Regions from separate parts of the Shewanella amazonensis SB2B genome, predicted to be linked through region 1. Evidence: riboswitches for the same ligand, from Rfam matches in the RefSeq annotation. Region 1 holds a riboswitch; the other holds the start of a gene.

Region 1 (10,130 bases):
TACGGCCGCCACCGGGCGGCGCTGGCTGCGAGTGTGATCACCTATCGACTCAAAAGCGCCATGGGCGAGGTGGGCAAGGTGCTGGGGCTGGACAGAGAGCTGGTGGCGAGGCTCATTCAGGGCATCGACAGGCGCGATCCTAGCCATCCCTGGCGCGAACAATTGGCCGCGCAGCTGCCTAGCGCCGACATGTTTGGCTACCTTGTGCAGTCCTTGCTCGGGTTTCCGCGTCATTTATCCCAGCATGTAGGCGGCTTTGTAATTTCCGCCGGGCCGCTGGCCGAGCTGGTGCCGGTGGAAAACGCCGCCATGGAAGACAGAACCGTTATTCAGTGGGATAAGGACGATCTGGAGGCGCTGGGACTACTGAAAGTGGACGTGCTGGCGCTGGGGATGCTGACTGCCATCCGTAAGTGCTTCGAGCTTATCAGTCGTCATCAGCAGCCCTTTGGCATGCGGTCAATCAAAGCCGAAGATCCCAATGTTTATCGCATGCTCAGTCGCGGCGACAGCATGGGGGTGTTTCAGGTGGAGTCCCGGGCTCAAACGTCCATGCTGCCAAGGCTCAGACCTGCCTGCTATTACGATCTGGTTATTCAAATTGCGATTGTGCGCCCGGGGCCAATTCAGGGGGACATGGTGCATCCGTTCCTTCGACGCCGCAAAGGGTTGGAGGCGGTGACTTACCCCAGCGAGGCAGTTAAAGCCGTGCTTGAGCGCACCATGGGGGTGCCGATTTTTCAGGAGCAGGTGATCAAGCTTGCCATGGTGGCCGCAGGTTTCAGTGGCGGTGAGGCGGATGCGCTGCGCCGGGCCATGGCCAGTTGGAAACATACCGGCAAGCTGTGGTCCTTCGAGCAAAAGTTGCTGGATGGCATGGCCGCACGGGGTTACAGCGAAGACTTTGCCCGGCAGATTTTTCGCCAAATTCAGGGCTTTGGCGAGTATGGTTTTCCTGAATCCCACTCGGCAAGCTTTGCGCTGTTAGCCTATGTCTCTGCTTATCTTAAGTTATACCACCCGGCGGCCTTTTGCTGCGCGCTGCTCAACAGCCAGCCGATGGGGTTTTACAGCCCATCGCAGCTGTTACAGGACGTGCGCCGTCATGGGGTGGAGGTGTTTGATGTGTGTATCAATCACAGCCAGTGGGACAGCAGCCTGGTGAAGACCGCCACTGGCTTTGCTATTCGACTGGGATTCAGGCAGGTCAAAGGCTTGAAAGAGCAGGCTATGCAAAGGTTGGTGGACGTTCGTTCTGCTGCTGGTTTTGCGCACTTGAGTGAAATCAGCATGCTGCTCGACAGGCATGCTTTGGAGCTGCTTGCCGCTGCCGATGCCTTCAGACTGCTCAGTGGCCACCGATTTCAAAGTCGCTGGCAACTCTCTGCCCGTCAGGCAAGCCTGCCGCTGTTTGATGACTTGCCAGAGCCGCTTAAGCCAGTGGGAACTGAGCCAAGTCTGGATGCCCCCAATGCGGTCCAGTGCCTCAAGGCGGATTATCGCAGCAAGGGGTTAAGTCTCGGGCAACATCCGATGGCATTGTTGCGAATTGCCGGCTTGCTTGGAAAATCTTTGACAGCAAAAGCGCTTGAAAATACCCGCCATGGCCAGTTGGTGACTGTTGCCGGTGTGGTAACTGGCAGGCAGCGACCCGGCACTGCATCGGGTGTAACCTTTATTACCCTGGAAGATGAAACAGGCAATACCAATCTGATAGTGTGGATGGGTACAGCAAGGGCGCAGCGAAAACCGTATTTAACATCAACTATTTTGAAGGTAAGTGGCACTGTGGAACATGCCGATGGCGTAACCCATGTGGTGGCGGGTCGCCTTGAGGATATCTCGCATTTGCTCGATAGCCTCAAAGTGGCCTCGCGGGATTTTCACTAGGGCTGAGCGCCATCATAGCTCAGCTATCAGCAGGCAGACTGGTCAACAACGCTGAATGATGGCGGACATACGTGGTTGGGTAAAATCACTGGTATGGTGAGGACTGGCGTTTGTGACTCACCTTTATGCCCTTTGGTGCTTTGGCTTTTATCCGTTAGCCCTTGGGGATCACAGTGAGATAAATACACAGGAAGTGACTGATGGCGCCGCCAAGCACAAACAGGTGCCATATGGCATGGTTAAAGGGGATGCGTTTCACCGCATAAAACACCACGCCCAGGCTGTAAAACAGGCCGCCGGTGAGCAGCAGGGTAAAACCGGTATCACTGAGCCCGGCGATCATCTTGTCGAGCACCGCCACACACAACCAGCCCATGGCAAGGTAAAGCAGCAGGCTGAACGCTTTAAAGCGATGTAAAAACAAAAGCTTGAATCCAATCCCGCCAAGCGCAAACAACCAGATGGCAGCCAGCACCCAGTCGACACCGGCGCCTTCCAGGGTAATGAGTACAAAAGGCGTGTAGGTTCCTGCAATCAAAAGGTAAATGGCGCAGTGGTCAAACAATTTGAATTTGCGCTTGAGCGTAGGCGATGTGGCCCAGTGATAAGCGGTAGAGCAGGCAAACAGCAGTACCATACTCAGGCCATAGAGGCCAACGCCGAGAGTTTGCAGTGCACTCAAATGGCCAATGCTGTCGTGCAACATAGCGACTGTGCCAATCAGTGCCGCCAGCACGCCAATGCCATGGCTTAAGGTATTGGCCAGCTCTTCCCGCTCACAATACGCAGCCGTACTGGCATTGCCTGAAGCATCGGCGGGGGCATTGGGGACATTAACGGGAGCAGTATCTGATACGCTGCTGGCTTGCATTGGCGGCATGGTGAACTCGTCAGCTTGGGCTTGGCATTAGAGTCGATAATCTAACATTCACTTTCTGCAAACACCACAAAAGAGTACATGTGTACGCTTAAATTATTTTATCTCTTTTAAATCAGATGATTGAGCGCGTCACTTTTTCAGTTGTTCTAAATTTAGCCACTTTAAAGCCGATCGCCGGGTGGCGAGATGATGATCAATCAGGAACTTTTGCAGCCGGTCTCTGTTCCAATAGCGATATGGTTAATGGTGCCCACAGCAGCATGAATTATCAGCATCGACTATTCAGTTCTATTGCCAGTACCCGCTACCGGAATTGACCCAATCAGGAAGGGCTGGTTGATCCGTAAGAGCTTGCCGCTGGTCTTTAGAAAGCCACGTACAAACCATGTAAAAGCGCTGGAAAACGAAGAAACAGGCCAGGGAAAAGGACAGGCGTTTGACAAAAAGCAGTAACTACACCGACTCTGGCATCCATCCCGTGTTGAACACATCGGGCATACAAGGCCACAGAGATGAATTCGACTATCGGTATGCAAACGGTGAAAAAGAGCAAGGGGATCAAGTCTTGACGCCACTGCTCTCTACCCGAATCCCGCAGGAATTACCACTGCCGCTCTTTGTTACCTCTATCTGGCCCTGTCTTGACGCCGATAATCTTACCAATAGCCTTGATCTCGGAGGTGCTGAACATGCCAACAGCTCAACGCTGGTTCCAGCGTTAACGGCCTATACGTCACTGGAAGCAGGGGAGCGGCCAGGCACCGTAAAACAAGTTGACGCTGTAAAACAAGGTGCAGCCGAAGCGCGAGATGGAACCAAAGAACCACAGGCACTGCCGATTAAGTTGTTGCTGTCCGTTACCCTGGTGCACCTGGCGGTATTGGGGCTGCTCGCCTGGCAATTGGCACCGCACCTGGGTTCGTTAAGTACGGCACTGGACGGGCGAGCCAATAAGCCCAAGGCGTTGCAATCCTATTTGGTTTTCAGCGCGCCAAAGCAGGTGACTGAACAGCCATCAGAAGCAAATCCTTCAGAGCCCACAGCCACCAACCCCCAACCCGAACAGCTTGAGCGTGAGCTTGTGAACAAGCAAAAAGCGCCTCTCGAGCCAGTCTTGGCTACAGCGCCAAAAGAGCCTGCCCCTATCAAAGATGAACCGCTCCCAGCACAGCCTTCGGTTGAACCGGCGCAGGAGGCTCGGTGGGAATCACTGCCGCCAATAGAGACGCCCACACTACCTGAGCACAGCCAGCTTGATTTCTCGACTCCCGCCAGTCGCTTTATGGCGCGGCAAAATGAACAGGCGCTCACGGCTCTGTCTGAGCGTTATGCCAGTGATAAAACGGCTCACTTTGGCGCATCGGGTCGCAGTATGTCGGAGTTGTTGCCCGAGATGGAGGTACTGTTGGTACCGAGCGCCGATGATTTCTATAAACCCAATACCCTTGATTCGAAAATCGATCCCAACCGTATCGTCAAATCAGGCGATACCTGTTATCGGGTGGTCAAGGTGCCAACGCCGTTGAATCCGCACGCCGAAAACCTGGGATTCCCATTTCGCTGTGGTGAAGACAAGGTGAAAAAGGCGCTGAAGGAAGGCATCAATAAGTACCTTGCCTTGATGGGCAAGCGAGATTTGCGTTGAAATATATTCATCACAAAACATAGATTTGTGTTCAAGTATATGTAAATAAATTGAATTGTCGTTGGTTGCAATGCTGAAAACTTTTCCGTTTAACGGCTATTGTCAAGGCGCATCGCCTCAGCCTATACTGCCAGCACTTGTCGGAGTGCCTTAGGGCTGAGACCGTTTATTCGGGATCCGTTGAACCTGATCAGGTTAGAACCTGCGAAGGAAACAAGCATCAAATCCACCTCAAACTCGCGCCACCACAATGGATCGCCGTAAGATGAGGTGAATGAGACGATAAACATCGCACCTTGGAATTTATCGTCGCCGCTGATTCAACTGCTCAATTTTCTCCCCCGACAAGCAACTCCATTTTGAAACCAAAAGTGAGATTGCTGATGTCAAACCGCCGCGAAACCCGTAAAGCCGCCCAGGACTTTATCGATAACTTAAAGCCGCTGCGCCGCCCCAATTCCGAAAAGATTTTCATTGAAGGCTCACGGCCTGATATCCAGGTGGGCATGCGCCAAATCCATCAAACCGATACCCGTATCGTGAATACCCGCGGCGAAGAAACCTTTGAGGCCAACCCACCCATCAAGGTGTACGACTGCGCCGGTCCTTATTCAGACCCCAATGCCGACATCAATGTGCGCCGAGGCCTGCCCAAGCTGCGTGAAGGCTGGATTTTAGCGCGTAGCGATACCGAAGAGCTTAACAGCGCCTCATCCAACTTTACCCAGCAGCGTCTCGCCGATGACGGGCTGGATCACCTGCGTTTTGATGTGCTGCCAAAGCCGCGCCGCGCCAAGGCCGGTAAGCGGGTTACCCAGCTGCATTATGCCCGTCAGGGTATTATCACCCCTGAGATGGAATACATCGCCATTCGCGAAAACATGGCCCGGGATGAAGTCACCGATGAGCAGCTTAACCGCAAAAAACCAGGCGAAGCCTTTGGCGCTCTGGTGAGCAAACCCATTACCCCTGAGTTTGTCCGTGACGAAGTAGCCCGTGGCCGGGCGATTATTCCGGCCAACATCAATCACCCCGAAGCGGAGCCTATGATCATTGGTCGCAACTTTTTGGTGAAGGTGAACGCCAATATCGGCAACTCGGCCGTGACCTCATCCATCGAAGAAGAGGTGGAAAAGCTGGTGTGGTCCACCCGCTGGGGCGCAGATACCGTGATGGACCTGTCCACCGGCCGTTATATTCACGAAACCCGCGAATGGATTGTGCGTAACTCACCGGTGCCTATTGGCACTGTGCCGATTTATCAGGCGCTGGAGAAGGTCAACGGCATCGCCGAAGATCTTAACTGGGAAGTATTCCGCGACACCCTGATTGAACAGGCCGAGCAGGGGGTGGATTACTTCACCATCCACGCGGGCGTGCTGCTTCGCTACGTGCCCATGACTGCAAAACGGGTTACCGGCATAGTGTCCCGCGGCGGCTCCATCATGGCCAAATGGTGCTTAAGCCACCATCAGGAAAACTTCCTCTACACCCATTTTCGCGATATTTGCGAGCTTTGCGCCGCCTATGATGTGTCGTTGTCGCTCGGCGACGGTATGCGTCCGGGCTCCATTGCCGATGCCAATGACGAAGCCCAGTTTGCTGAGCTCGAAACCCTGGGGGAGCTGGTAAAAATCGCCTGGGAATACGATGTGCAGACCATCATTGAAGGTCCGGGCCACATCCCCATGCAGCTCATCAAAGAGAACATGGATAAGCAGCTTGAGCACTGCGCAGAGGCGCCGTTTTATACCCTGGGCCCGCAAACCACCGACATTGCCCCAGGCTACGATCACTTCACCTCCGGTATTGGGGCGGCCATGATTGCCTGGTATGGCTGCGCCATGCTTTGTTACGTCACGCCGAAAGAACATTTGGGCCTGCCGAACAAGGAAGATGTAAAACAAGGGCTTATTGCTTACAAGATTGCCGCCCACGCTGCCGATGTCGCCAAGGGACATCCCGGCGCGCAAATCCGCGACAATGCGCTGTCCAAGGCACGATTCGAGTTTCGCTGGGAGGATCAGTACAACCTCGGGCTGGATCCCGATACTGCCCGTGCCTATCACGACGAAACTCTGCCGCAGGAGTCGGCCAAGGTGGCCCATTTTTGCTCCATGTGCGGCCCCAAGTTCTGCTCGATGAAAATCACCCAGGATGTACGCGACTATGCGGCCAGTCTGGAGAATGCTGCCCGCAGCGAGGCTGACAGCGTACAGACCCTTGAAGTGGGGGCGGCCGAAAGCTATTCCAAGGCAGAAAGCTACGCCAGGGCGGGTATGGACAAGATGTCGGCCACCTTTAAACAGACAGGCAGTGCGCTTTACAGCGAGACTCATGTGGAAGCGGCCCTGAGCACCGAAAAGGAACCGGTGTAGATGGCCAAAATCAACGACATGGCAGCTAAACCCATCGTCTGGACTATCGCAGGCTCAGACAGCGGCGGCGGCGCCGGTATTCAGGCGGATTTGCTGACGCTGCAAGACCTGGGCTGCTATGGTTGCAGCGTGATAACCGCCATAACGGCGCAAAACTCGGTGGCGGTGACGGCGGTTGAGCCGGTGACACCAAGGATGCTGCGTGCCCAGCTTGAGACGTTAAAGGCGGATTTGTACCCCAGCGCAGTCAAGATAGGCCTTATCGCCAATCAGCCGCAGCTGGATTTTTTGGCTGACTGGCTGGGTGAAAACTTACCCGGCGTGCCAGTTATTCTTGACCCTGTTATGGTGGCCTCCTGCGGTGGTGACCTGCAGTCGCCAGACAATACCTGCCCCGATAAAACCGGGGAACGGTCTGGTCTGGATTTCAGTCCCTTTGCCGGAAAAATTAGCCTTATCACCCCCAACAAGGCGGAACTTTCCCGTCTTATCGGCCGCTTACTCAATGATGACGATGCTCTGGAGTGGGCTGCCAACGTACTGTGGCAGGCCTTTGGCGGCAGCATTCTTGCCAAGGGAGGAGATTGCCCATGGCAGCAGTCTAAGGCCAGGGATCTGTTGCTGCTGGGTGATATTGCTACCATTTCGCCGCTGCACAGGCGTCAGGGATTTTGGCTCAGCAATGAGCGGGTTGCGACTGTGCACAATCACGGCAGCGGCTGCACGCTTTCAAGTGCCATAGCCGCCTTTGTCGCCAAGGGGTTGGTGCTGCCCGATGCGGTGCTGCTGGCCAAAGCCTATGTATTTGAGGGGCTCAGGCAGGCAAGCGCTGTAGGTTCTGGCCCCGGGCCACTGGCCCGCACCGGCATGCCTGAGTCCCTGGCCGCTATGGCATCGATTCACCGATTACATGAAAGCCGCAGTCACAGGTTGCCAACCAAGGGGTTTACCCGCCTGGGTCATGATTTGGGCGTTTATCCCGTGGTGGCCGACATCGATATGCTTGAAACACTGCTTGAGGCAGGCGCCAACCCAATTCAGCTGCGCATCAAGGGCGAGATTGGCCCGGGTAGCGCGGCTGAAGCGGACATCATCCGCGCCATTGCCCTTGGCAGGCAGCATCGGGCGCGCGTCTTTATTAACGACCATTGGCGCCTTGCCATCAGCCATGGTGCCTTTGGGGTGCATCTTGGGCAGGAGGATATAGAGGCCGTGCCGCTGGATGCCATTGCTGAGGCTGGCATGGCCCTTGGGCTGTCGAGTCACGGGTTGTTTGAGGCCTTGCTGGCCCTTGAGCTTAACCCCAGCTACCTCGCCCTTGGGCATATTTTTCCCACTACCACCAAGGAAATGCCTTCCAAACCACAGGGGCTGGAGACGCTGGCACTTCTTGCGAAGATTGTCAGTACAGCTGTGCCAACGGTGGCGATTGGCGGTATAGAGGCGGGTAATTTGCCTGAGGTCGCTGCTACAGGCGTGGACAGCATTGCCGTGGTACGTGCTGTGACCGAAGCAAGCGAACCGGCGACTGCCTTTCGCGCACTCGCTGACGCCTGGGAGATGCGGAATGCTCGCTGATAAAGATTTTATCCGCTACTCGCGGCAAATTTTGCTGCCAGAATGCGGCGAAGCCGGGCAGCTCAGATTAAGGAACTCCCATGTGGCCATAGTGGGCGTGGGTGGCCTTGGCTGTCAGGCGGCCATGCTGCTGGCCGCGTCGGGAGTGGGGCACTTATCACTGTTCGATGCCGATAGCGTGGAGCTTTCTAACCTGCCGCGCCAGATGCTGTTTTGCGACCTTGATTTGGGCAAAACCAAGGCCGGGGTCGCCGCCGCGCGCCTTCAGGCTCGAGAGCCTGGCTTAAAAGTCTCTGTGTACGGCGAGCTTAACAGTGAGACGTTAACTCAGCTCGACGGCGCCGGGCTGGTGCTTGATTGCACCGATAATTTTACGGCGCGGCATCTTATTTCGGCGTACTGCGCTAAACACGGCAAAACGCTTATCAGCGGTGCCATTGCCGGTTTTGACGGGCTTTTGTTTGTTCAGCGGCCCGGTGAGGGTGGCTGCTATCAGTGTCTGTTCCCGCCAGGCACCACTTCGGCGCAAAACTGTGCTGCGGTTGGGGTTATGGGGCCCGCTGTGGCCATTGTCGCTTCGATGCAGGCACAACTTTGTTTGAATGAACTGCTTCAACTTCCCTGCGAGGCTGGACGCCTGCAACGTTTCGATTTCAGGCATTTTCGGTGGCATGAAGCCAGGGTGCCTGCCGATCCCCTTTGCCCGGTTTGCGGTAAGGGCAAGGAGCGCAAGGCATGCTGAGTATCAGTGTTAACGGACATTCCCATCCAATAGACGACGGCCAGGATCTGGCCAGTTTGGTTAAACATCACTGCGAGCGCGATAGCCATATCGCGCTGGTGCTCAACGGTGAAGTAGTACCGCGGCATAGCTGGGAACATATTCATCTTAAACACAATGATGCGGTTGAACTTTTTGCAGCAGTGGCAGGAGGCTGAGATGCTGAAAATTGCAGAAACGGAATTTGGCTCCAGGCTGTTTACCGGCACCGGCAAGTTTGCTTCGGGTAAGCTGATGCAGGAGGCTATTGCGGCCAGCGGCAGTGAGCTTGTCACCCTCGCCATGAAGCGGGTGGATTTTAAAACCGGCAGCGATGATATTCTGGCGCCGCTGCTGTCGCGCGGCGTGCGTCTGTTGCCCAATACCTCCGGTGCCCGCAATGCCAAAGAAGCGATATTCGCAGCCGAGCTTGCCCGGGAAATGCTGGGCACCGAGTGGCTGAAGCTTGAGATCCACCCGGATCCCAAGTACCTGATGCCGGATCCCATGGAAACCTTTGCCGCCGCCAAGGAGCTCGTCAGTCAGGGCTTTAAGGTACTGCCATATGTGCATGCCGACCCTGTGCTCTGTCGTCGCCTCGAAGAGATTGGCTGCGCAGCGGTGATGCCCCTTGGCAGCCCCATAGGCTCCAATCAGGGCTTGGTGAGCCGTGAATTTTTGAAAATCATCATTGAGCAGGCGAGCATTCCTGTGGTGGTGGATGCGGGCATTGGCGCGCCGTCCCATGCGTGTGAGGCGATGGAGCTTGGCGCCGACGCCGTGCTGGTTAATACCGCTATTGCTTCGAGTGCCGACCCTGTGCGTATGGCCAGAGCCTTTGCGCTGGCGGTGCAAATTGGCCGTGAAGCCTATCTGGCCGGGCTTGGCAGTAAGAGCTTGCACGCCCACGAAACCAGCCCGCTGACCGGCTTTTTAAATACAGGCTTATCCACCACGGGCTTGGTTGATTCGGGCATGGCGGAAAAGCTGTTATGAGCC
Region 2 (10,130 bases), 510 kb from region 1:
GCGGCCCCAAACATAGACAGACCAGATATCGCCCTCGAAGCCCGCTCGGGCATTGAGCACCCCATAGTCTTTGGAAACTGAGTCATTGGAGTCTGAATAGTAGAACTTGCTCTTGCCATTGGCATTGAGGTTGACAAAAAAGCCTGAGTCGGCACGCCAGGTGGTGCCCAGTGACCAGGTCCAATTGGGTGCATGGGCCAGCTCACGGCCAGAGAGGTCAACCAGGCCGCCATATTTATCCTGATAGCTGTAGTCACCGTACTCGGCCTTGAGATAGCCCAGGCTGCCGTAGAAGTGCAGGTTATCGGTGGCGTACCAGTTCAGATCAAGCTCGGCACCGTAATTGGTTGAACTGCCGGCATTTTCGGTAAAAAGAACGAAACGCTGGGGTTTGGCAGGATCCTGTTGGGATGCCGATACCTGCTGATCTTGTCTGTCCATAAAGAACAGCGCCAGATTGGTGTCGAAGTTGCCTTCAAGGAAGCTGGACTTAAGGCCAATTTCGTAGTTGTAGAGGACTTCAGTATCGAACTCCTTCTTATCGGCAAACTCAGCAGGCAGCGACATGTTAAAACCGCCCGCTTTGTAACCGCGGGCAATGCGGCCATAGAGATTATGCTGCTCATTCAGCTGTTTGCCGATGGCAATATGGCCCCCCCACATGGTTTCAGATGGGTCAAAGGCATCCCCTGCATCATCGCTGTAATCGGCATCACGACGCTCAAGACGCAGGCCCACCGACAGGTTTATCTCCTGCCCCAGGTCGCTGTCGAGCTGACCGAAGATGGCGAGGTTGGTCGCTTCGTAGCTGGAGCGTAGTGTTTCATCTGGCCAACCGTTGTAAAAAGAAGCCAGGTCGTTGTCTTCTTTAAGCTGCATACCATACAGGCCAACGAGCCAGGCGGTGCTGCCACCCCAAATCTTGCCCGCCTCGTTGCTGGCCAAACGGAACTCCTGGGATACGGTGCTGCGATCGCCACGCTTGTCCCAGGTGTAATCGTATTCGCAGGGTAAAAGGTCAGCATAGTCGCCATTACCGTTGACATCATAATCATCGGTGCACTGGCGTGCGGCCCAATATTCGGGGTTAGCCCAGTCGCCATCGTAACCGTGATGATGGTCAGTCCCGGCAAAGCTGGTCAGTGAGGTCAACTCGGCCTTATCGAAGCCATCGTACAACAGCTTCAATCCCACACCCGTGGTGCGCTGGGCATCAGTGCCCGGCATGTCGGTCAGGGTATCAAAGCCATTGTTATCCAGAGTCCAGGCATCGTAACCATTGTCAAAGTCTGCGTGCATCAGGGTGAAGTCTACCTGGGTATGGTCGTTGGCATACCAGCGCACCTTGGTTCTGAAACTCAGTTCATCACGCTTGTTGGTGTCTGAACGGTCAAGGTACAGGTTGTCACGAAAACCGTCCTGACGGTGCTGCTCAATGGCAACACGGTACAGCAGTTCCCCAGACTCCATCATGGGACCTGAGCTGAAACCGGCGAAGGTTTTAAGATTATCATTGCCAAGACTCAGCCGGGCACCGTGTTCAAACTGCTCAGTGGGGTCGTTGCTCTTAAGATAAATCAGGCCTGCCAGCGCGTTGGCGCCGTAGCGGGTACCCTGAGGACCACGCAGCACTTCCACTTGCTGCAGATCGTACATGCTGGACACCATGCCCAGCCCTGACAGGTCGATATCGTCAATCAAATAGCCAACGGAGGAATTGGGCGCGCCCTTGTAGTCCTCCTGCTCGCCTACCCCACGGATCTGGAAATATCGGGGCCTGGAGGTACCACCGGACCAGTTGAAATTGGCCACAGAACCCAAAATATCTTCAAAGTGCCGGGCGCCTTCGTCTTCTATCTTCTGGGCATCAATCACGGTAACGCTGGAGGGAATTTTTTCAACCGAGAGCCCCCGAAAATCGGCCGTCACCAGCATTACTTCCATGGGGTTTTCTTCAGCAGTAGCCTTGTTGTCAGCGGCAAAGGCCAGCGACGAACATACGGCCAAAGACACGGGTGCCAGGGCAAACAGGGGAATACGGGATTTAGTAAACATTTGGACCTCAACAAAATTTGTATGAGATCCGGCAAGCTCGGAGTGGCAATAAATTTGCAGTATCAGCCCATTCCTACGCCGGTATCAGCCGGATCAGGTTCTAAGGGTTCGTCCTGAGACATCTCAGTCTGCATGCGGCAGACACCCCTTGGCGCCGCCAATTATACGCCCATATTCCACCGGGATGATACTTTTGTTGCAAACCTCAGCTGGAAATTTTCACTCCCGTGACAGTGCTCCTGCGTAAGGCTCGTGCATAAGGCTCCGGCGTCAGAAACAGCACGCAAAGATAAAGTACACAATAAGCCTGCTGCAATAACAACACCGGCGATGCCGGTGTTTAATCATTAGCACTGCGTGCCAGTGCAGCTTAGTTGGAAAATGCCTTGCGCACATAGACCTCGAAACGGCTGGCGGATGGATTGGGCGCCGCCGAGCTCACCTGCATCTGCTGCATACCATGGAGCTTAAGCGACTGCCAGCTCTGCCCTTCTCCGTCAATCACCAACCCCTGGGTATCGTACCAGGTAAAACGATACTGCAGCCTGAGATCGGTAGCCACCCGGCTCTGAATAAGCGCATGGGCCGTGAGCAAGTCACCGCTGCTGCTCATTTTGAGCTCGCCCACAGACACCTCGCGACCGAAGGTACTGTTATCTACACGGGTCTCCCCCGACGATGACCCCGAAATCCCTGCCGTATGCTTGGCGCAGCCACCGGCAAGCACTACGAGGGCCACCAGTAAAACCAGCTGTGCAATCTTCATAAAACCTCCTGTTTTGCCAAACATGCGCAGCGCCTGTGCCGTTAGGCTTCAGACCAAATTGAGCATGGAAAACCTATGTTATCCTCGCCAGTGAATCTGCATCAGTGTAATTGCACTTTGCTGAATGCCCGCTGATTAAGCTGAAACCAAAGACAACCGTATTCATCCGGCGCCTTAATCAATCAGGAAGTGGGCCCTTGCCGTGGCTATCAACTGTTTGCGATTGGTTTGCCAGCAACTGATGTTCACATTGGCGACCCGCCGCCCCTGCCGGGTAATAATACACTCGGCAAAGGTATCCTTATGCAAACCGGCCCTCAGGTAATCAATTGAAAAATCGACTACTTTAGGCACTCTCGAGGTTTGCATAAACACCATCAGTTGCACGATTGCCGACATTTCCATAAAGCCGGCAATCACACCACCATGGATAGCCGGCAGCACAGGATTACCAATATTGGCATCCCGCGAAGGTAATCGGCAAACCAGCTCATCCCCAAATCGCTCCACCTCCATACCGATGAAGCGGGCATAAGGCACTTGCTCCAACAGATGGCCAAAGTCGTTCAGTTCCGCCACCCGACGCACGATTTCCTTCACATCCATGGGTTTGGGACTTTGGGCCTCGTCGGGACAATGGGCAAGCTCAGTCACCACAGGACCAAGGATAACGTTGTCTTCCAATAGCGCATTGCGGAAAGTTTCCCCCACCATTTCGGGACTGATGCGCATAAAGGAGCCAACCGCATGGGCAATGGGCTCATCTATGCTGTCCTGATAGGCGATAGCACGGGTAAAGGCGATGTTGGACGATAAGCGGTAGCATTCCGCGAAGGCGTAGACACTCTTGCCGGGCTCAGCAGGACGCATATAGTCGACCCGTAAATCCAGAGTGGGTGAAATTTCCAGGGTTTGGAATTTCTCCTGAATGGCACAGACCACAGCTGTGCCACTGGCGGTGTCTATCAGGGTGGTGATCACCCCGCCGTGGATAACCCCGGTGTCAGGGTAGCCAATCAACGCCTGACTATAGGGCAGCTCCAAAAGTACATGATGCTCGCTGCCTTCGTGCACCTTGATACCCAGACGCCGACACTGGGCCAGTTGGCTGACAAAGCGTTGCGCCAGCGGTGTGAGCTCAAAAAAATCCGGATTAACTTTCATAACACCGCCAATCAACGCTGGGCAAGCATTGGGCCCAAAGGCTCGCCGCCCACCAGGTGCATGTGAATATGGTACACCTCCTGGCCACCGTGACTGTTGCAGTTCATGATGAGTCGATAACCATCTTTGGCAATGCCAGCTTCGTCCGCGAGCTTGGCGGCCACAGTAAACATACGGCCAAGCGCGAGCTCATCCGATGCCTTCACATCATTGGCAGTGGGAATAAGATGATTGGGTACTATCAACACATGGGTCGGCGCCTTGGGGGCGATATCGCGAAACGCGGTGACCAGTTCATCCTGGTACAGGATATCGGCAGGGATTTCGCGGCGGATTATTTTGCTGAAAATGGTTTCTTCGGCCATGGTGAACTCCATATGCTGTCAGGGTTGGCTATCCATTCCTGAGGAAAAAGAGGCTGTTTTCTGCCTTGAATTCAATGGGCTTATCATAGCAAGACCCAGCACATTTGGGTAAGAGAAAAGCCAACTCCCTTTGCCAACAGAGCTGGAATTTGGCAGCATGCCTGCATAATTGATTTCGGGAACCATTATGATCCGTTACAGCATTATTCCAAGTGATCCCAAAGCTCATCTGTTTGAGGTCAATCTGGAGATCCCAACCCCAAGTGTTAACCAATTGCTTTCGTTGCCAGCCTGGATCCCGGGCTCGTATATGGTGCGTGACTTTGCCCGCAATCTGATTGGAATCAAAGCCTGGCAAGCGAATAACCCCGTCGCTCTGACTCAACTCGATAAACAACGTTGGCAAGTGGAAAACCGCTCAACAGAGCCGCTGCGCCTGTCATATCAGGTGTACGCATTCGACCTGTCGGTACGCAGTGCACATCTGGATATGACCCATGGTTTTTTCAATGGCTCCAGTGTGTTTCTGGCGGTAGAAGGCCAAACCGACGGACCGCTGTGGGTTGAGATTCAGACGCCGACCGAGATTGCCCTCAATCATTGGCGAGTGGCGACAACCCTGCCAAGACGCAGCGGCGATGCCTGGCAGTTTGGCGCCTTTGAAGCCGAAAACTATGACGCCCTTATCGACCACCCGGTAGAAATGGGTGACTTTACCCAGGCAAGTTTTGAGGCCTGCGGCGTGCCCCACCACATAGTGCTGACCGGCCGCCATCGCTGCGATATGGAGCGCCTTTGCCAGGATTTAAAAGCCATCTGCGAAACGCAAATACAGCTGTTTGGTGCGCCAGCCCCCTTTGATGAATACCTGTTTATGACCATGGTATTGGACAATGGCTTTGGCGGATTGGAACACCGCAGCTCAACGGCACTGGTGTGCTCACGTAAAGATTTGCCGCTGTCCATGGACGACAAAGTCAACAAGGACTATCGCACTTATTTATCCCTGTGCAGCCATGAGTATTTCCACAGCTGGAACGTTAAGCGGATTAAACCCGCTACCTTTATCCCCTATTCGCTGGAGAGTGAGAGCTACACCCGGCAATTGTGGGCTTACGAAGGACTGACGTCTTACTATGACGACCTGCTGACGCTTAAAGCGGGCAAAGTCGATACCGAAACCTACCTGGACATGCTCAGTGAAACCATGACACGGGTATACCGGGGTGTGGGCCGTTTCAAACAAAGCCTCAGGGATTCGAGCTTTAATGCCTGGACCAAGTTTTACAAACAGGATGAAAATGCCCAAAACGCCATCGTAAGCTATTACACCAAGGGCGCACTCTTCGGCCTGTATCTCGATCTTGTCATCCGCAAGGAAACCGCAGGTAAGGAGAGCCTGGACTCCCTGATGCGCCTGTTATGGGAGCGTTTTGGACTGACCGGACAGGGAACTGACGAACACAGTCATCAGGCTCTGGTAGCAGAGCTGCTTGGCCGCGATGTGAGCGATATTTTCGCCTATTTGGATAACACGGACGACTTACCCCTCGCCCCGCTGCTTGCCGAGTTTGGTGTTCACATGGCGCTCAGGGCCGCAAGCGGTCAAAACGACACCGGGGGCGGAAAACCTTCGCCACTGACACTGTCTCTTGGTGCCAAATTCAAGGCAGAGCCATTGGGGGTAAGAATTCAAACGGTGGCAGAATCCAGCAGTGCACATCTGGCCGGTTTATCGGCTGGTGACTTACTGATTGCCATCGATGGGCTTCAGGCCACGGCCAATCTTGAAAACGTGCTTAACAGTTACAATGAAGGCGATGAGCTGGCGCTGCATTTCTTCCGCCGCGACGAATTGATGACTGCCAAATTACGGCTTCAGGCAGCCCCTCTGGATACAGTGTCGCTGCATCTGGAAGATGCCACTGCGATAGCGGCCTGGCTCGGGTAACTGAGTCAGAAACAATAAAAAAGGCGTCCTGGACGCCTTTCTTATTGCTCAGCTGCATCGATGACTCTACAAAAACACCAACACCGTCAAACATGCACTTCGTGCAAATGGGTTTGAGCCCAGGCGATAGCCTGACCGCGACTGGAAACGCCAATCTTGCGAAATGCACGGTAAAGATGGGTTTTGATGGTGCTTTCACTGACGAAAAGCCGATTGGCAATGTCCAGATTAGTGCTCCCCGACAAGAGTGCCTGCAGCACTTCACGTTCACGAATGGTCAGTTTTTCACTGTCTTCTTCGTAATCTTCACCATTGCTGCTGCGCAGTAACTGTGCCGGAATTTGGCTGCGACCTTTCAGGATTTCGCCAAGACCTTCACCGATATCGGCCAGACTGGCGTCAAAGAAAAATACGCCTGCTGTAACGGATTGATTAACGAGGAAACGCGCGTCGGTTTGACGGGGGAAGTGGATAAACACCACCTTAATGGACGAATATTCCCTTTCGATATGCTTCTGCAGCTGATAGGCCTTTTGCAAGTCTACCGAGGCCAGGTCAATCACCACCAGAGAAACCTGACTGAGGTGCAACTTGTTACACATCTCTTCTGGCGCCGCTTTGGTCAGCTTGACCAAAAATTCCTGTGGCCAACGGCAGTCCAGTAAATCACCCAACAAGTGTGAACGAGATACCACCATCCAATGTATTATCTTGAACATAACGCTCAACCTCCGTGTTAATTCTGGCTAAACCTGCTCTGCGCTAATCTCCAAGCAGAACACGCACAAGTTACACCAATTAAACGGCAGTATCTACCCCTTACTTAGTAACATACCGTCAATTATTCTGCTGTTGTCCTGATGCTCCAGCCAAGGCTCTGACCGAAGCAGTCGTCATAACGCCTTCTAATATTAGTGTTAACTGAATCAGCTTTCCATGACGCTTGTACTCATTGATGAAAGCGACCACTTGTCCAAAGTGCTAAGCCACGCGCTACGACAGGTGCCAGATTACAATACTCTATGAAATGGAATTCTTTGCCCATCTGACTGTTCTCGACGTTGCAGGGTTGCCGCCATGGGCTATTCGAATAACGAGAGTTTAGCCTGATACCGTCGCGCGTCTTCGCTGCGAGACGAAAGTGCCAGTGCCTTTTCGAGAGCTTGCTTTGCTATATCAAACTTACCCTGAACCGCCTGTACTCTGGCAAGTTCAAACCAACCCGGATGAAAATAAGGCGCGTTTTTCAAAAGTTTGGAAAAGTACACTTCCGCTTCGTTGTAGTTACCCTGACGAAGGGCTTCATGACCCAGTACATAAAAATCAAAGCCACGATAATCTTCAATCCGAGCAATTCGCTTCTTCAGGGTATCGGCCAAATCGGTATTCCCCGCCAACTTGGCAAGAGCTCGATAATTATCCAGCACAGCCAAATTATCCGGTTCGATCTCCAACGCATACTGATAAAGCGCTTGCGCGGAATGCCAGTCTCCACTGCGTCTGTGGACTATTGCCGCCACATTGATAAGAGGAACATACTTGGGTGCCCACTTAACCCCTTCGCGGGCGAGCCAATATGCATCCTCCAAACGCCCCGCAACAAGTGCATCTGAGGCTAAGTTACGATAAAACATGGCGACAAAAGTTGTCTCGTTTACCAATTTTCCCGTCAGACTGGTTGAACTGGGAAAGTAATCAATCGTCACGAATTGATGGCCTCCCCAATAGGGACTCAGCAACACGGTATTTTCGGGGGCATCGTATAGCAGTGTTCGAACATGATCGGAAATGACCATGGTGTGATTGACTACATCCAGCAATACAGGCTCACTTTGTACCATCTGAAACTGTATCGGCACCTTTAATGCCTTGGATACGGCGTAGCTTACTGCGGCCATACTCATACAGTTGCCACTGTTGAGCTTCAAGGCGTCTGAGGCATTCAGGCTTTGGCCTTCGTAGTGAAAGTCAGTCAGGGTATCAAGTAAATAATGCTTCGCCTGAATAAAAGGCGCTAATGGGGCAATATCAGGCCGCTGGATAAAACTTTCGATATCATCGTATTGGGCCGGTGTTAGCGTAAACAGATGCGAGTAGCTGATGACGTTTGCAGCCAATGAATCGGGGTAAAGTGACTGGTTGATTGGAATGGCGTCGACACTGTGTAAATGCCTTGTCTGACTGCAACCGCTTAACATGACCATCAGTGTCAGTACGACTGCAACTAATCCATTGTGAACCATGGCTACATCCCTGAAATATCCCTTCAGGTAAAACTACCCTATCCAGCAGAAGTCGCCAAGCACAAAAAAGCCGGCGATTGCCGGCTCTTTAAGGTCAAAAAGCTTACTTTTTCAGTACGCTGTCTGCGGTACGACCATCGTCATGGCAGGATTCACAGGTAGGCTTCTGGCCCACGTTATTGTCGTGTGGAGCGTGGCAGTCAGCACACACCAGATTGCCATCGTGTGGCTTGTGCACGTCGTCCATTTCCGCCAGAGTGCCGTGGCAGCTTTGGCATTGTTCAAACTCATAGGCGCCGTCAGCCGAAGGAGACTCATCCTTGTGGCAAGAATCACAACCACCGTTTTCAACGTGGAACTCAGCCAGGGTCTGATCACCGGCAAAGGCCGCGGGAGTCAGAGCCAGGGCTGCAAAGGCTGCGCCGAAAATAGCGCTCAAGAGTGTTTTACTCACAATGGTATCCTCCATTAGGGACAGCGTTGTGGAAGTTCTTGTTTAAATCGACTTCCATCGTACCGTCCAGGTCTTAGCACGACGTTCTCAATTTTGATGTCCAGGCCAGCACGGCCCAGCATCCACGTTGGCTCAGTGTAACAACTCAGGGGGCGACAAAATGTGCGCTGAATCATGTAACTGACTGCGAGAAATGGATTTTTACACCATAACAACATGCTATCCCGCTTTACTAACATAACGTAAAAAGCGTTTTCGTCAAATGCGACCTACCACTGATAATAAAAAAGAGGCCCAAAGGCCTCTTTTTTTGATTACTGCGCTTTGAGCGCCTGAATGCGTTTTTCCAATGGCGGGTGGCTCATCAGCAGCTCACCGAGTGAACGCTTGCCATTGATACCAAACGCCGCCATTTGCGCTGGCATGGCGCCGGTCTCCGGACCATTACGCAAACGCTCTAGTGCAGCAACCATCTTGTGACGACCTGCCAGCTTGGCACCGCCTTCGTCGGCACGATACTCACGGATTCGGGAGAAGTAAGCAACCACGATAGACGCCAGAATACCAAACAGCATTTCCAGTACAAACACCACCGCGATATAGGCAAAGGTGCCCAAACCTTCACCCTCTTCGTCGCTGGAGAGGAAGTTATTGATAAATCCAGCGACTACGCGGGCGGCGAAGATAACAAAGGTGTTCACCACGCCCTGAATAAGGGTCAGTGTCACCATGTCGCCATTGGCCACGTGGCTGACTTCGTGTGCCAGAACACCTTCCACTTCATCCTGGGTCATACCGTAGAGCAGACCGGTACTTACGGCAACCAGCGAGTTGTTTTTGCTGGGGCCTGTGGCAAAGGCGTTCATTTCAGGTGAATTATAGATAGCCACTTCAGGCATCTTGATACCGGCTTGCTGCGCCTGGCGGGCAACCGTATCAATCAGCCATTTTTCTGTGGCATCGCGTGGGGTGGTGATAACTTCACAACCCATGGACTTTTTCGCCATCCATTTGGAAATGGCCAGCGAGAAAAAGGCGCCACCGAAACCAAAGATGGCCGCAAACACCAACAGACCACTCATAGAGCGGGTATCAACGCCCAGAATAGACATCACTATCGACGCAACCAGCA

What was found. A riboswitch is a leader RNA that binds a small molecule or an ion and turns the genes downstream of it on or off. The one in region 1 is predicted to bind thiamine pyrophosphate.
Region 2: linked by a shared signal. The riboswitch ahead of SAMA_RS07555 (TonB-dependent receptor) and the one ahead of thiC (phosphomethylpyrimidine synthase ThiC) in region 1 are both predicted to bind thiamine pyrophosphate.

The regions. Positions count from the first base shown of each region.
Region 1 is NC_008700.1:2,260,414-2,270,543, reverse strand. It holds gene SAMA_RS09755 (error-prone DNA polymerase) at 1-1,890, shown strand, start outside; gene trhA (PAQR family membrane homeostasis protein TrhA) at 2,045-2,770, opposite strand; gene SAMA_RS09745 (hypothetical protein) at 3,207-4,415, shown strand; TPP riboswitch at 4,547-4,645, shown strand; gene thiC (phosphomethylpyrimidine synthase ThiC) at 4,799-6,793, shown strand; gene thiE (thiamine phosphate synthase) at 6,794-8,371, shown strand; gene SAMA_RS09730 (HesA/MoeB/ThiF family protein) at 8,361-9,113, shown strand; gene thiS (sulfur carrier protein ThiS) at 9,107-9,310, shown strand; gene SAMA_RS09720 (thiazole synthase) at 9,312-10,127, shown strand; gene thiH (2-iminoacetate synthase ThiH) at 10,124-10,130, shown strand, end outside.
Region 2 is NC_008700.1:1,753,297-1,763,426, reverse strand. It holds gene SAMA_RS07555 (TonB-dependent receptor) at 1-2,055, opposite strand, end outside; TPP riboswitch at 2,109-2,214, opposite strand; gene SAMA_RS07550 (YcfL family protein) at 2,426-2,821, opposite strand; gene SAMA_RS19930 (PaaI family thioesterase) at 2,996-3,985, opposite strand; gene hinT (purine nucleoside phosphoramidase) at 3,997-4,350, opposite strand; gene SAMA_RS07530 (M61 family metallopeptidase) at 4,538-6,301, shown strand; gene SAMA_RS07525 (LuxR C-terminal-related transcriptional regulator) at 6,388-7,020, opposite strand; gene SAMA_RS07520 (tetratricopeptide repeat protein) at 7,384-8,544, opposite strand; gene cctA (tetraheme c-type cytochrome CctA) at 8,648-8,998, opposite strand; gene htpX (protease HtpX) at 9,313-10,130, opposite strand, start outside.